Regions from separate parts of the Halobacillus salinarum genome, predicted to be linked through region 2. Evidence: a T-box and tRNA genes for the amino acid it is inferred to sense, from the RefSeq annotation. Region 2 holds a T-box; the other holds one or more tRNA genes.
The links. The T-box of region 2 lies ahead of trpS (tryptophan--tRNA ligase). A T-box ahead of a tRNA ligase gene usually reads a tRNA of that ligase, here a tRNA-Trp.
Positions count from the first base shown of each region.

Region 1 (7,468 bases), 220 kb from region 2:
GGGGTGAAGTCGTAACAAGGTAGCCGTATCGGAAGGTGCGGCTGGATCACCTCCTTTCTAAGGAATATATATGGAACGTACTCGGTTGGTTGTTCAGTTTTGAAAGATCAAGTGATCTTTCTTACGTGAACCTTGAAAACTGGATAAGAAATCAATAGTTTCATCAAGTGATGGAGCTAGTGATGACAAGACATTCAACGAACATCGAAAGAAACAAACGTCTTTTCACAGATAGTTAAGTGAACAAGGGCGCACGGTGGATGCCTTGGCACTAGGAGCCGATGAAGGACGGGACTAACACCGATATGCTCCGGCAAGCCGTAAGTAGGCTGTGAACCGGAGATTTCCGAATGGGGGAACCCACTATTCGTAATGGAATAGTGTCCATGACTGAATCCATAGGTCATGGACGGCAGACCCGGGGAACTGAAACATCTCAGTACCTGGAGGAAGAGAAAGCAAATGCGATTTCCCGAGTAGCGGCGAGCGAAACGGAAACAGCCCAAACCAGAAAGCTTGCTTTCTGGGGTTGTAGGACACTCCTTTGGAGTTACCAAGAAGAAAGGTAGGCGAATCGATCTGGAACGATCAGCCAGAGCAGGTAACAGCCCTGTAGCCGAAACCTTTCTTCCTCCGGAGTGGATCCTGAGTACGGCGGAACACGAGAAATTCCGTCGGAATCCGGGAGGACCATCTCCCAAGGCTAAATACTCCCTAGTGACCGATAGCGAACCAGTACCGTGAGGGAAAGGTGAAAAGCACCCCGGAAGGGGAGTGAAAGAGATCCTGAAACCGTGTGCCTACAAGTAGTCGGAGCCCGTTAATGGGTGACGGCGTGCCTTTTGTAGAATGAACCGGCGAGTTACGACTGTATGCAAGGTTAAGCCGTGAGCGGCGGAGCCGCAGCGAAAGCGAGTCTGAACAGGGCGAGAGAGTATGCGGTCGTAGACCCGAAACCGTGTGATCTACCCATGTCCAGGGTGAAGGTCAGGTAACACTGACTGGAGGCCCGAACCCACGCAAGTTGAAAATTGCGGGGATGAGGTGTGGGTAGGGGTGAAATGCCAATCGAACACGGAGATAGCTGGTTCTCTCCGAAATAGCTTTAGGGCTAGCCTCAGAATAGAAAGTCTTGGAGGTAGAGCACTGATTGGACGAGGGGCTCCTATCGGGTTACCGAATTCAGTCAAACTCCGAATGCCAGCGACTTTGTTCTGGGAGTCAGACCGTGGGTGATAAGGTTCATGGTCGAGAGGGAAACAGCCCAGACCGCCAGCTAAGGTCCCTAAGTGTGTGTTAAGTGGAAAAGGATGTGGAGTTGCTTAGACAACCAGGATGTTGGCTTAGAAGCAGCCATCATTGAAAGAGTGCGTAATAGCTCACTGGTCGAGTGACTCTGCGCCGAAAATATACCGGGGCTAAACACACCACCGAAGCTGCGGATTGATCTTACGATCAGTGGTAGGAGAGCGTTCTAAGGGCGGTGAAGTCAGACCGTAAGGACTGGTGGAGCGCTTAGAAGTGAGAATGCCGGTATGAGTAGCGAAAAAAGAGTGAGAATCTCTTTCACCGAAAGCCTAAGGGTTCCTGAGGAAGGCTCGTCCTCTCAGGGTTAGTCGGGACCTAAGCCGAGGCCGACAGGCGTAGGCGATGGACAACAGGTGGATATTCCTGTACCACCTCCTTTCCGTTTGAACGACGGGGAGACGCAGGAGGATAGGGAGAGCGCGCCATTGGATGAGCGCGTCCAAGCAGCAAGACGGCCGGATAGGCAAATCCGTCCGGTGGGAACGTCAAGCTGTGATGGGGAGGGAACTAAAGTACCGAAGCTCCTGAGTTCACACTGCCAAGAAAATCCTCTAGTGAGGAAAGGGGTGCCCGTACCGCAAACCAACACAGGTAGGCGAGGAGAGGATCCTAAGGTGAGCGGGAGAACTCTCGTTAAGGAACTCGGCAAAATGACCCCGTAACTTCGGGAGAAGGGGTGCTCCTCTGCCGAGGAGCCGCAGTGAAAAGGCCCAAGCGACTGTTTACCAAAAACACAGGTCTCTGCGAAGCCGTAAGGCGAAGTATAGGGGCTGACACCTGCCCGGTGCTGGAAGGTTAAGGGGATGCGTTAGCTTTTGGCGAAGCGCTGAACCGAAGCCCCAGTAAACGGCGGCCGTAACTATAACGGTCCTAAGGTAGCGAAATTCCTTGTCGGGTAAGTTCCGACCCGCACGAAAGGTGCAACGACTTGGGCACTGTCTCAACGAGAGACCCGGTGAAATTATACTATGCGTGAAGATGCGCATTACCCGCGACAGGACGGAAAGACCCCGTGGAGCTTTACTGTAGCCTGATATTGAATGTTGGTACAGCTTGTACAGGATAGGTAGGAGCCAGAGAAGCCGGAGCGCCAGCTTCGGTGGAGGCGCTGGTGGGATACTACCCTGGCTGTACGGACATTCTAACCCAGGACCGTGATCCGGTCCGGAGACAGTGTCAGGTGGACAGTTTGACTGGGGCGGTCGCCTCCTAAAAGGTAACGGAGGCGCCCAAAGGTTCCCTCAGAATGGTTGGAAATCATTCGCAGAGTGTAAAGGCACAAGGGAGCTTGACTGCGAGACCTACAAGTCGAGCAGGGACGAAAGTCGGGCTTAGTGATCCGGCGGTTCCGCATGGAAGGGCCGTCGCTCAACGGATAAAAGCTACCCCGGGGATAACAGGCTTATCTCCCCAAGAGTCCACATCGACGGGGAGGTTTGGCACCTCGATGTCGGCTCATCGCATCCTGGGGCTGTAGTCGGTCCCAAGGGTTGGGCTGTTCGCCCATTAAAGCGGTACGCGAGCTGGGTTCAGAACGTCGTGAGACAGTTCGGTCCCTATCCGTCGTGGGCGTTGGAAATCTGAAAGGAGCTGTCCTTAGTACGAGAGGACCGGGATGGACACACCGCTGGTGTACCAGTTGTTCCGCCAGGAGCATCGCTGGGTAGCTACGTGTGGACGGGATAAGTGCTGAAAGCATCTAAGCATGAAGCCCCCCTTGAGATGAGATTTCCCTTACCTCTAAGGTAATAAGATCCCTCAGAGACGATGAGGTAGATAGGTCCGAGGTGGACGCGTGGTGACACGTGCAGCTGACGGATACTAATCGATCGATGACTTATCTAAATTGAAAAGCGGAAGCTAGACATACAACTATGATGTTTCGAGTTCGTTTGAATGTGTACTTATCCAGTTTTGAGGGTTACACAAAAAAGTTTGTAAATTCCCTTGAAAAATTTATAAAAGGACAATATAATATATCTTGTCCCTTTAAAAAAGTACATTTAGAGATCTGGTGGTGAAGGCGAAGAGGTCACACCTGTTCCCATGCCGAACACAGTAGTTAAGCTCTTCAGCGCCGATGGTAGTCGGGTCGATCCCCGTGAGAGTAGGACACTGCCAGGTTTCAACTGTTCCACCGTAGCTCAGTGGTAGAGCAATCGGCTGTTAACCGATCGGTCGTAGGTTCGAATCCTACCGGTGGAGCCATTCTATGGAGAGCTGTCCGAGCTGGCCGAAGGAGCACGATTGGAATTCGTGTAAACCGTTACCACGGTTTCGAGGGTTCGAATCCCTCGCTCTCCGCCATAAATACACTTTCCTAATAGCTGGCCCGTTGGTCAAGTGGTTAAGACACCGCCCTTTCACGGCGGTAACACGGGTTCGAATCCCGTACGGGTCACCAATTTATTTTAAGCCAGCTAGCGGTATTTCGCTTAAGCACGACCGCACTCCGGAGGATTAGCTCAGCTGGGAGAGCACTTGCCTTACAAGCAAGGGGTCGCAGGTTCGAGCCCTGCATCCTCCACCATTTTCGCAAGATTTCACCGAAACACCTTGCAGCACGACGAACAGTTGAACAGAAACATTTTTATGGGAACAACAAAAGATATTCCCACATTATCGCGGGGTAGAGCAGTCTGGTAGCTCGTCGGGCTCATAACCCGGAGGTCGCAGGTTCAAATCCTGCCCCCGCAACCATAATATCCAATTAACTACTTCGATTCCACTTCTTTGCTAATTGGAAATAGGAGCCCTGTAAGGGCAACCAGATTAATTTAAATATGGTCCGGTAGTTCAGTTGGTTAGAATGCCTGCCTGTCACGCAGGAGGTCGCGGGTTCGAGTCCCGTCCGGACCGCCACTTTACATAGAAAATCATTGTTTATCACATAATCGGCTCGGTAGCTCAGTCGGTAGAGCAACGGACTGAAAATCCGTGTGTCGGCGGTTCGATTCCGTCCCGAGCCACCATTTATCCGACTTGCAAACATGGGGATACAAGTAGGAAGTCCAGAGAGATGGACATAGTTATTTAAATATGGAGGGATAGCGAAGTTGGCCAAACGCGGCGGACTGTAAATCCGCTCCCATCGGGTTCGTAGGTTCGAGTCCTACTCCCTCCACCATTACATCTTAGGGGTATAGTTCAACGGTAGAACAGCGGTCTCCAAAACCGCCGATGTGGGTTCGATTCCTACTACCCCTGCTTTTCATTATGGCGGCTATGGCGAAGGGGTTAACGCACCGGATTGTGGCTCCGGCACTCGAGGGTTCGATTCCCTCTAGTCGCCCTTTAATAATTTTATTACGCTTTGGGCCATAGCCAAGCGGTAAGGCAACGGTTTTTGGTACCGTCATGCGCTGGTTCGAATCCAGCTGGCCCAGCCATTTGCGGGAGTAGTTCAGTGGTAGAACACCACCTTGCCAAGGTGGGGGTCGCGGGTTCGAATCCCGTCTCCCGCTCCATTAATTTCATTCATTTTTCATTTGTTTATGAATAAGATATAATATTAATGATTTTTCAATGGCGGCATAGCCAAGCGGTAAGGCAGAGGACTGCAACTCCTTTACCACCGGTTCGATTCCGGTTGCCGCCTCCAATTATTTGCCGGTGTGGCGGAATTGGCAGACGCGCACGACTCAAAATCGTGTTCCTTCGGGAGTGTCGGTTCGACCCCGACCACCGGTACTCATTAAAACGAAATAATGATTTAATCAGAAGACAGGATTACTCAAATCCTGTCTTTTTTATATATGCCAGCTTTTTCAACTAAAGTTAAAAAATGCTGTTGTTTTCCTAATTTAAAAGGGATAAGATTAAAACGTACACGGATTAACCCTGATCTTCACTTATCCTCTTTTTTACTCTCTCTTCACCGTAGTACATAGGCAAAATGGAAAGCGGATACATGGAAGCTCTCGGCAGTTTATTTATTAAACCTTAGGAGGTCATTATGGGACGTTTAGTACATTTTGAAATTCATGTAGATGATATGGAGCGGGCGAAGAAGTTCTATGGTGAAGTATTTGGCTGGAAATTTGAAGACTGGAGTGAATTTGCCGGCATGCCTTACATGGGGGCTGTGACTGGCGATGAGAATGAGCCTGGCATCAACGGGGCGTTGATGCAGCGCCAAAGTGCTCCTCCAGAGCAGAACCAGCCTATGAATGGCTACACTTGTACGATGGCCGTAGAGGATTACGATGTGACAGAAGCAAAAATCACTGAAAACGGCGGCACGGTTGCGCTGCCAAAGTATGCGCTCCCTGGTATGGCTTGGCAGGGATACTACCTGGATACAGAAGGAAATGTATTTGGCATCCACCAGCCGGACGAGAACGCAAAATAGAATGATAAAGCAGACGAAAGGCTTCAGCAGAAATGCTGGAGTCTTTTTCTATCAAAGGGAACATAAAATACACATTGTTCATATTAAGTTTATATTTCTTTGCTATGATCCTCATGTACTCATTTTTAGGAGGAATATTAATGGAACATTTATTGAATAAGAAGCGAGGTTCTACTCAACCGGAATTAGCGGTTGAAGCAAAAGGACTCGTAAAAACATTTGGTAACAACCGGGCCGTTGATGGGGTGGATTTGAAGGTTCCTACTGGTTCGATCTACGGGGTACTTGGTCCGAATGGAGCTGGCAAGACGACGACAATTCGGATGCTGGCCACTTTACTTCGCGCCGACGGAGGGTCTGCGAAAATCTTTGGACATGATGTAGTAAAAGAACCGCAGATCGTGCGGCAGTTGATCGGCGTTACCGGACAGTATGCATCGGTGGATGAGTCCCTGACAGCTATGGAAAATTTAATGATTTTTTCGAGACTTTTAGGACTCAGCCGGAAAGAGGCACGCCGCAAAGCCGTGGAGCTTCTTGAGGAATTCGGCTTAACAGAAGCTGCGAAGCGTCCGTTGAAAAATTTCTCCGGCGGGATGAGGCGCCGTCTTGATTTAGCTGCCAGTCTTATTTCCCAGCCCCCGCTGATTTTTCTTGATGAACCGACGACGGGACTGGATCCGCGTACGCGAAATCAGATGTGGGATACAATCCGCAGATTAGTGAAAATGGGTTCAACCGTGCTTTTGACGACCCAGTATTTGCAAGAGGCCGATGAATTGGCGGACCGGGTTGCAGTCATTGATCGTGGAAAAGTCGTGGCAGAAGGAACGGTTGATGAATTGAAATCTTCGATTGGAAGTTCCTCTTTACAACTGACCATTCAGGATGCAAAGGACATCGACGAAGCTCGGAGAGTTGTGGAACAAGTGCTGCAGGCACAATCGAATGTACGTCCTGAAGCAGGAGTTATTACAGCCCCGATGAACGATGCCGACAGGGCTACCGACTTATTAATCAAGCTTAGGGAAGCAGGGATTCACTTAACTGAACTAAGTGTGCAGAAACCAACACTTGATGAAGTATTTCTCACAATCACGGGTCACGGAGTGGATCATTCTTCCAATGATATTCAGGAAGATGCAGAGGAGATGAGTGTATGAGCACGAGTACAATAAAGCCTGTTTCACAGCGCCGGTTAAAAAATAAAACCAGCTTTCGCCAGTCCATTCGCAATTCACTGACGATGGCCTTTCGAGGTTTGTTAAAAATCCGGCGGACGCCTGAGCAATTATTTGATGTTACGTTGCAGCCGATCATATTCACCCTCATGTTTACTTATATTTTTGGCGGCGCCATTTCAGGAGATGTAAAAAGCTATTTACCTGTTATTATTCCGGGAATTCTTGTTCAGACGGTGATCACGACATCGATCGTTACGGGTGTCCAATTGCGGGAAGATATGGACAAAGGGGTGTTTGACCGGTTTAAGTCGCTGCCGATTGCAAGGATTGCCCCGCTGGCAGGAGCACTCTTGGCAGATACTATCCGCTACACGATAGCGACGGTGCTTACATTTGCTATGGGCTATGTGATGGGCTACCGGCCAGAGGGTGGAATTGAATTTGTCTTATTAGCAGGTCTACTAGTGATTGTCAGTTCGTGGGCGATCAGCTGGATCTTTGCGTTTTTTGGAGTCATCGCAAGAACCGCTTCCAGTGTTCAAGGGATCTCAATGATCGTGTTATTTCCGCTGACGTTTCTGTCGAATGCCTTCGTACCGGTAGAAACGATGCCGGATTGGCTGCA
Region 1 covers NZ_CP095073.1:3,345,707-3,353,174, reverse strand. Annotated here, with positions in the region: rRNA gene MUN89_RS17395 (16S ribosomal RNA) at 1-57, shown strand, start outside; rRNA gene MUN89_RS17390 (23S ribosomal RNA) at 234-3,153, shown strand; rRNA gene rrf (5S ribosomal RNA) at 3,319-3,432, shown strand; tRNA gene MUN89_RS17380 (tRNA-Asn) at 3,442-3,516, shown strand; tRNA gene MUN89_RS17375 (tRNA-Ser) at 3,523-3,615, shown strand; tRNA gene MUN89_RS17370 (tRNA-Glu) at 3,638-3,712, shown strand; tRNA gene MUN89_RS17365 (tRNA-Val) at 3,763-3,838, shown strand; tRNA gene MUN89_RS17360 (tRNA-Met) at 3,932-4,008, shown strand; tRNA gene MUN89_RS17355 (tRNA-Asp) at 4,094-4,170, shown strand; tRNA gene MUN89_RS17350 (tRNA-Phe) at 4,205-4,280, shown strand; tRNA gene MUN89_RS17345 (tRNA-Tyr) at 4,350-4,435, shown strand; tRNA gene MUN89_RS17340 (tRNA-Trp) at 4,445-4,515, shown strand; tRNA gene MUN89_RS17335 (tRNA-His) at 4,528-4,600, shown strand; tRNA gene MUN89_RS17330 (tRNA-Gln) at 4,623-4,697, shown strand; tRNA gene MUN89_RS17325 (tRNA-Gly) at 4,701-4,775, shown strand; tRNA gene MUN89_RS17320 (tRNA-Cys) at 4,836-4,909, shown strand; tRNA gene MUN89_RS17315 (tRNA-Leu) at 4,917-4,998, shown strand; gene MUN89_RS17310 (VOC family protein) at 5,264-5,659, shown strand; gene MUN89_RS17305 (ATP-binding cassette domain-containing protein) at 5,800-6,822, shown strand; gene MUN89_RS17300 (ABC transporter permease) at 6,819-7,468, shown strand, end outside.
Region 1: it has a tRNA-Trp gene. The T-box ahead of trpS (tryptophan--tRNA ligase) is inferred to sense a tRNA for this amino acid. The anticodon was not compared.

Region 2 (7,468 bases):
TGCAATTGGGAAGATGGCCAACGCTACGGTTGGTAATACTGTGTACTGCCAGCCTTCCCACAAGGCAACTGGGAACCAGCCTAACTTTACACCTATGAAATACTGCAGGATTCCTGCAAATACAAAGGATGGAATTGATTTTCCGATAACGGCTACGAATACAGAACCGTAATCAAGAAAACCGTTATGGTAAATAGCAGATATTAATCCGAGCAGCATACCAAGAATTGTCCCTATTATCATCGCCTGTATACCAAGCTGAATAGATGGACCAACACGTTCCATTAGAATCGTCGTCACTTCTCTGTTATCAAACTGGAAAGAGATACCTAGGTCACCTTGAACTAGATTTACCATATAATCAAAATATTGTACTGGTACTGGATCATTCAATCCATACTTTTCTAAAACAACTGCCTGCTGTTCTTCTGAAAGCTTATCAGCTGCCGTGAGGGGAGTTCCTGGAAGGAACTTCATTAAGAAGAACGTAAAAGTAGCAATTAGAAACATCGTTATAAGCATGTAGATTAAACGCTGTATAATATAACGAGTCATCCCAACACCTCCTGTTAAATTAACCCTCTATCTATAGTTTATGAAAATGACAGAAATTTGTCTATTATTAGAAAACTTTCTGTACAGGGAAAAAGAGAGCATATGCCAATTTGGTCAACATATACTCTCTCCCTATAATCAGCCTATATTTGGTTTATATCACATAATTGTTAAATTATTTACCTTCAATATAAGCGTGTTTGTAGCTGTAATCTGGTCCCATTGGGTTAACTTGAACGTCTTTGACGTAAGGCTTCCAAAGCTGGGCTCTTGCACGCTGGTAAAGCGGAACAAGTACAGCGTCATCTTGAATAAGCATTTTTTCAGCTTTGTAGAAGTTCTCAAAGCGTTTTTCAGGTTCTAGAGCGTACTCATTACCTGCTTGTTCAATCAACTGATCATACTCTTTACTAGAGTATCCAGTTTTATTGTTCGCACCATCAGTTACCCACATATTCAAGAATGTGTTCGGGTCAATGTAGTCAGGACCCCATCCAGCATTTTGGATCTGATAGTTCATGTTTGTGTCACGCTGCAGACGCTCTTTAAATGGTACTGAAGTTACTTTAACAGTTAAACCATCAAGCTGCTCCAGCTGGTCTTTAATATAAGCGTCAAGGTTCTTAGCAGTTTCAGTGTCTCCGCCAAGATACTCAAGCGTAATTTTATCTTTTCCTAATTCTTCTTTCGCTTCATTCCAAAGCTGTTTAGCTTTATCAACATCATAAGAGACAAGTTCTCCGTTAACTTCACGGAAGTCTTTGCCAGACTCAGGGTCTTTTACGAAGTTTTTAGGAATATCGCCGTCAGCAGGAATGGAACCATTATTCAGAATAACGTCAACCATGCTCTGACGATCAATAACCATTTGCATTGCTTTACGAGCTTTTACGTTACCAAGTACATCATTAGCTTTTTGGTTAAGTTTTAAGTAGAACAATGTCGGTTCTTCTTCAACTTTAAAATCATCAGATGAACGGTATTGGTCTACGAATTCAGCAGACAAGTTAACACGGTCAACTTCGCCTGTTTCGTAAAGGTTAACACCAGTGGCTGTATCTTTTACTACTTTTACATTAATCTGGTTAAGTTTTACGTTGTCAGCATCCCAATAATCTTCATTCTTTTTAAGCGTCCAGCCTTCACCGTGGTTCCATTCAGTGATTTTGAATGGTCCGTTGGAAAGTAAAGTGTCCGCTTCTAGTGCGTATTTGTCACCTTTTTCTTCAACAAACTTTTTGTTTAAAGGTAGGAACGTACCGAAAGTTGTTAAAGATTTAAAGTATGGAATTGGTTTTTCTAAAGTTACCTTGAAAGTGTGCTCATCAACAGCTTCTACACCTAACTGATCGACTGGTTTTTCTCCATTAGAGATAGCTGTAGCGTTTTTAATTACTCCACCCATCATATAAGGACCGTACTCTGAACCAGTGTCAGGATTTACGGCACGCTGCCAAGCGTAAACGAAATCGTTGGCTGTGACTGGATCACCATTTGACCATTTGGCGTCACGCAGATGGAATGTCCAAGTCATACCATCGTCGCTTACTTCACTTTCTTCCGCAATACCTGGTTCAGGCTGAGCGTTTTCTCCAAGACGGTAAAGACCATCCATAGTAGAACCTAAAAATTGAAATGCAACAGCATCTGTAGCTAGTGATGCATCCATTGTAGGAATTTCAGCTGAATCCATAATGTTAAGTACTTGCTTACTGTCTCCGGAAGCATCACCGGAACTATCACTGCCGCTGTCTCCGCTGGAGCTTGAACCTTCATCTCCGCCGCCAGAACAAGCAGCAAGGAACATGCTCAGTACTAGTGCGAGTACCAGCAATAACCAATTTGTCTTTTTCATGTAGAAAATGACCTCCCCTAAAAAATTTCCAAATTTTATAGTAGACAAATTGTCCACATATCGAATTATACAAGTTTTCTAACTATTTTGCATTAAGATTTTTTCTTAATATCGGATTGAAGCCTATCATTATTACGTTTCAATGACACAAAATGAGACTTTTTACCTAGTTTATTTTACAAGTTTTTGAGTCGAAAATCTATTAAATATGAGCGAATTTGTATAAAAATATTTGTATAAACCCCAGTAAATCAGCTTTTTAACGCGTTTGTCTATTAAAGGATTTGAATATGTCATGCATTTTTTGGTAATTACAGAATTTTCTGTTTGTTAATAGGATTTACGATTCATTAATTATCATAAACGTGCTATAATATTTGATAGCTTTTAAAAGAGGGTGGAAAGATGAATATCCTATTAAATAAGTGGTTGATGATCGTGATCAATCTCGCCTTAACAACCATATTATTCTTTTTGCTGGCACCAGCTTATGATCTCTTTCATTATATTAATCAGTTGTTTTATATTTCTTATTTCTATTTGTTTGTAGGACTGCTGATGCTCGTAATCAGAGGAGGCTTCTTTGATGCTATTACCTACAGCTTCCGCAGGTTTCACGGAATGACTTCAAAGCGAAGAGATTATATGGATGATTGGAAAACAAAGCCTCTCCCGTCGCAGTCGATAAACCGCTCTTGGCTTAATTTTTTTATCTTCCATGGAGTTACTTTAACTCTCGGCTTACTTGGTTTACTCGCCATTTACTACCATGCTTGAACATTGCGTTTAGATTTTGAATCTTCTATAATAAATAAGCTAAGTAAATAATAATAAAGCATTGAAGAAGTGTGAAGTACTCTTATTAACTCCCTATCACAGAGAGGCTGTGTCCGGTGCAAACAGCTTAGGATAATAAGCGGGAAATGGAACTTCCGAGCTTCCTTTGGCGTATTTCGGCGTTAACGAATGAGTTGACTTTTTACTATATAAGTAATTAGGGTGGCACCGCGGTTCATTCGTCCCTTGTTTATCAGAGGGATGAATGAATTTTTTTATACTTTTTTAGGAGTGATAGCATTGAAAACTATTTTTTCAGGAATTCAGCCAAGCGGTACATTGACACTAGGGAATTATCTCGGCGCTATGAAAAATTTTGTAGACCTTCAGGAGGATCAAAACTGTTATTTCTGTATCGTAGATGAGCATGCGATAACCGTACCGCAGGATCGATTAAAATTAAGAGAAAATATCCGTTCCCTCGCTGCTCTTTATTTAGCTTCAGGAATTGATCCGCAAAAGTCTACTTTATTTATCCAATCTGAAGTTTCAGCACACACCCAGCTTGGGTGGATGCTGCAATGTGTAAGCTATATAGGGGAATTAGAGCGAATGACGCAGTTTAAAGATAAATCGTTAGGTGGTAAAGAAGGTGTCTCTGCGGGGCTCCTCACCTATCCCCCTCTTATGGCATCAGATATTCTTCTCTACAAAACAGATATCGTTCCTGTAGGTGAAGACCAGAAACAGCATTTAGAGCTCACTAGAAACCTTGCTCAACGGTTTAATAATAAATATAATGATATTTTCACGATTCCGGAAGTGAGCATTCCCAAGGTTGGAGCAAGAATCATGTCTCTTCAAAGTCCTGATAAGAAAATGAGTAAATCAGATGAAAACCAGAAATCATATATTTCTATGCTTGACGATGAGAAAAAGATAACGAAAAAGATAAAAAGTGCAGTAACAGATTCCGAGGGCGTAGTAAAGTTTGATAAAGAAAACAAACCTGGAGTGTCCAATTTATTAACGATACATTCGTTATGCAGCGGGGAATCCATCGCAGAATTAGAGAAACGATATGAGGGAAGAGGTTATGGTGAGTTTAAACAGGGAGTGGCAGATGCCATTATACAGACTCTCAAACCTATTCAGGAAAAATATGAAGCTCTCATACATTCCGATGAATTGGATACCATTCTGGATAAGGGAGCTGAAAAAGCCTCTATAACTGCGGAGAAAATGTTAAAAAAAGCGAAAAAAGCTATGGGGTTAGGACGCGTTAAAAAATAAAAAAAAGCCAGAATTGAGCATTTCCTCAATTCTGGCTTTTTAAATGCTGAGTAGAGACATCATGATGCTCGCCTTGCCAAATGGTTTCAAAGAACGGCTGTCCTTTGATTAATTTCTTGCATAACTCTTCGTGATAAGAACTCCAGCCCTGGATCGTTCCTCCATATAAATGATCCCATGCTTCTTCATTTGTCATTTCTTTTATTAGAGGATATTGAGCTGGATCCCACTCTGTCAGCCAATACCTTATTTCCTCGGGATGGTCAGAATGCTTCAATTGATCGAGAGCCATCATCAACAGCTGTTTGAGCTGACGTTCCCTTCTCGTTAATCCTGACATCTTATCTGGACCAAGCGAAAGAATATGATGTTCTTTGACCGCAGTAGCTTCTATATTATAATGTTCCGGTCTCTTTCCTTCCACCATTTCAAACACTAGTCGTTCCTGCCGAGGAATGAGTCTGCTCTTCTTTACTGGAAGAGTATAGCCTAAGGTATCAAAGACAATTACGTCTTTTCCATTCGTTACAACCGCGGCGTACTCTACTGTAACTCTCTCTTGATTCTTTTTCATATACGTTCTTCGATGGATGTCCTGGAGCAATGAGAGCGGCAAATCTTGAAGATCATTTTCAATAAAATCGAATAGTTCGTCTTCTACATGGACAAGCGGAATCTGGTCAATGAGTTCAATTCCATCTTCTTTACGCCATTCGTGGAAGCGGCAGATGTTGTATCCGTTTTCCTCACCTTCAAACCAATTCACCCATAAGTCATGCATATATAACATTTAAGACCCTCACTTTCACTCAGAGCTTCTCTTTAGGTTACATTATGACCAATGTTGGCTTTTTTATTCTTTAAAACCATATTTTACAAAAATCAATTCTTCATCAGCATAATTGCGAGAGTAATCATCATTAATCCTGCTGGTAATAAGTAGCATTCCACACGAGACTGTATAAGAATAAGAAACTCCCACCAGCCTAATCCGGCTGGCACGAGGTTAAGATAAGTGATTGTGACCGTACCGCCCACCACTGAGAATCCGAACCCGGTTAAAAACAAGAGCCATTTCCACATGTACACCCCTCCGGCTTGTCCTCCTATATACAGCGTATGATTGCAAATGGTCATTCATTCTTTCATCCATTCGATCTATTACGACATAATTACCCTTTACTTGTTAGCAAAATACAGGTAAATTAAATAGCAGAGGTTTTTTGAAAGAAAGGATGATTTACATGGCGAATTCTCGCAAAATGCGGAAAAGCCGTAAAAAGAAAAGGAAAAGAAAAATAATCCTTGCCTTTATCTCTCTTTTATTTCTATTAGTAATAGGATATACAGGATATCAATATATAGCAGGTAAAAATGAGGCAAATAGTAAAGTCTCCGGAGAAACACAAGGCGGCCAAGGTGGTCTGCAGGAAACCACCAGCAAATATAAAGATGAATTTAACGGAGTAAAAAGCAATGATGGGAAGACAAATGTACTATTACTTGGTGTTGATCAACGCAAGAACGAAATACCTCGGTCAGATACCATCATTATTGCTCAGTATGATCCCAAAAATAATACGGCTAAAATGGCGTCAATTATGAGAGACACTTATGTCAATATTCCCGGGCACGGGTATAATAAAATTAATGCCGCTTTTGCTTTCGGTGGACCGGAATTATTAAGGAAAACCATTTCTGAGAACTTTGGAGTTGACTTAGAATATTACTCCATCGTAGATTTTAACGGTTTTGTTCAGATCGCTAATACTTTGGCACCTGATGGATTAACCGTTAATGTAGAAGAAGATATGAAATACAAGGATGGTTCCGGGACGATTGATCTCGATCTTGAAGAAGGAACTCAAAAACTGAATGGAGAAGATCTGTTAGGATATGCCCGCTTCAGGCATGACTCCAAAGGAGACTTCGGCAGAGTTGAGCGGCAGCAGAAGGTAATAAAACTGCTCAAGGATAAATTAGTATCAGTTAATGGTATCTTAAAAGCTCCGCGATTAATCGGAAATATTCAGCCTTACGTTGACACCAATATGGGAACCGGAAAAATTGTTTCATTAGCCAAAGACTTCCTATTAAACCCGGTAGACGATATAAAAACAACGAGTATTCCGGAAAAAGACAATCTTTGGAATGAACGAAAACCTTATCCTATTGGTTTAGTGCTTGCACATAACGAAGACCAGACGAGAGAAGATATCCATCAATTTTTAAATGGCAACTCAAACACAGACGAAGAGCAATAAAAAAATCCCGACACCTTATGAGGTGCCGGGATTTTTCGTTAATCCTGATATTTTTGAAAGATTAATGCTGCGTTATGTCCGCCAAAGCCTAAGGAGTTACTCATAACAGTATTGAGTTCCTGCTTCCTTGCTTCATTAGGAACATAATCCAAATCACATTCAGGGTCAGGTGTTTCATAATTGATTGTTGGTGGCAGCAGTCCTTCATTAATCGCCTTTAGGGAAATAATCGATTCAATGGCTCCTGCAGCCCCTAATAAATGTCCAGTCATAGACTTCGTAGAAGAAATGGCAAGCTTATATGCATGTTCTCCAAAGACGGATTTTGCTGCCAGCGTTTCATAATGGTCATTCAATTCCGTGGAAGTCCCGTGGGCATTCAAGTAATCAATTTCATTTGCTTGTAACCCAGCTCTGACAAGAGCTTGTTCCATTGCTCGAGCTGCCCCTTCTCCTTCAGGAGCCGGAGCAGTAATGTGATGGGCATCTCCGGTTGCTCCATAGCCCGTCAATTCTCCGTAAATTTTCGCCCCGCGTTTTTTTGCAGATTCAAGAGTTTCCAATACTAGAATCCCTGCTCCTTCTCCCATTACGAAACCATCACGATTTTTATCAAATGGACGGCTGGCCGTATTCGGATCTTCATTTAAAGAAAGAGCCCGCGCAGCTGCGAATCCTGCAAAGGACATTTTGTTCATTGGAGCTTCAGTTCCCCCAGCGATCA
Region 2 covers NZ_CP095073.1:3,123,825-3,131,292, forward strand. Annotated here, with positions in the region: gene opp3b (oligopeptide ABC transporter permease) at 1-555, opposite strand, end outside; gene MUN89_RS16140 (peptide ABC transporter substrate-binding protein) at 731-2,410, opposite strand; gene MUN89_RS16145 (DUF3899 domain-containing protein) at 2,816-3,187, shown strand; T-box leader at 3,240-3,437, shown strand; gene trpS (tryptophan--tRNA ligase) at 3,488-4,480, shown strand; gene MUN89_RS16155 (YjbA family protein) at 4,506-5,270, opposite strand; gene MUN89_RS16160 (YuzI family membrane protein) at 5,363-5,563, opposite strand; gene MUN89_RS16165 (LCP family protein) at 5,725-6,744, shown strand; gene fabF (beta-ketoacyl-ACP synthase II) at 6,783-7,468, opposite strand, start outside.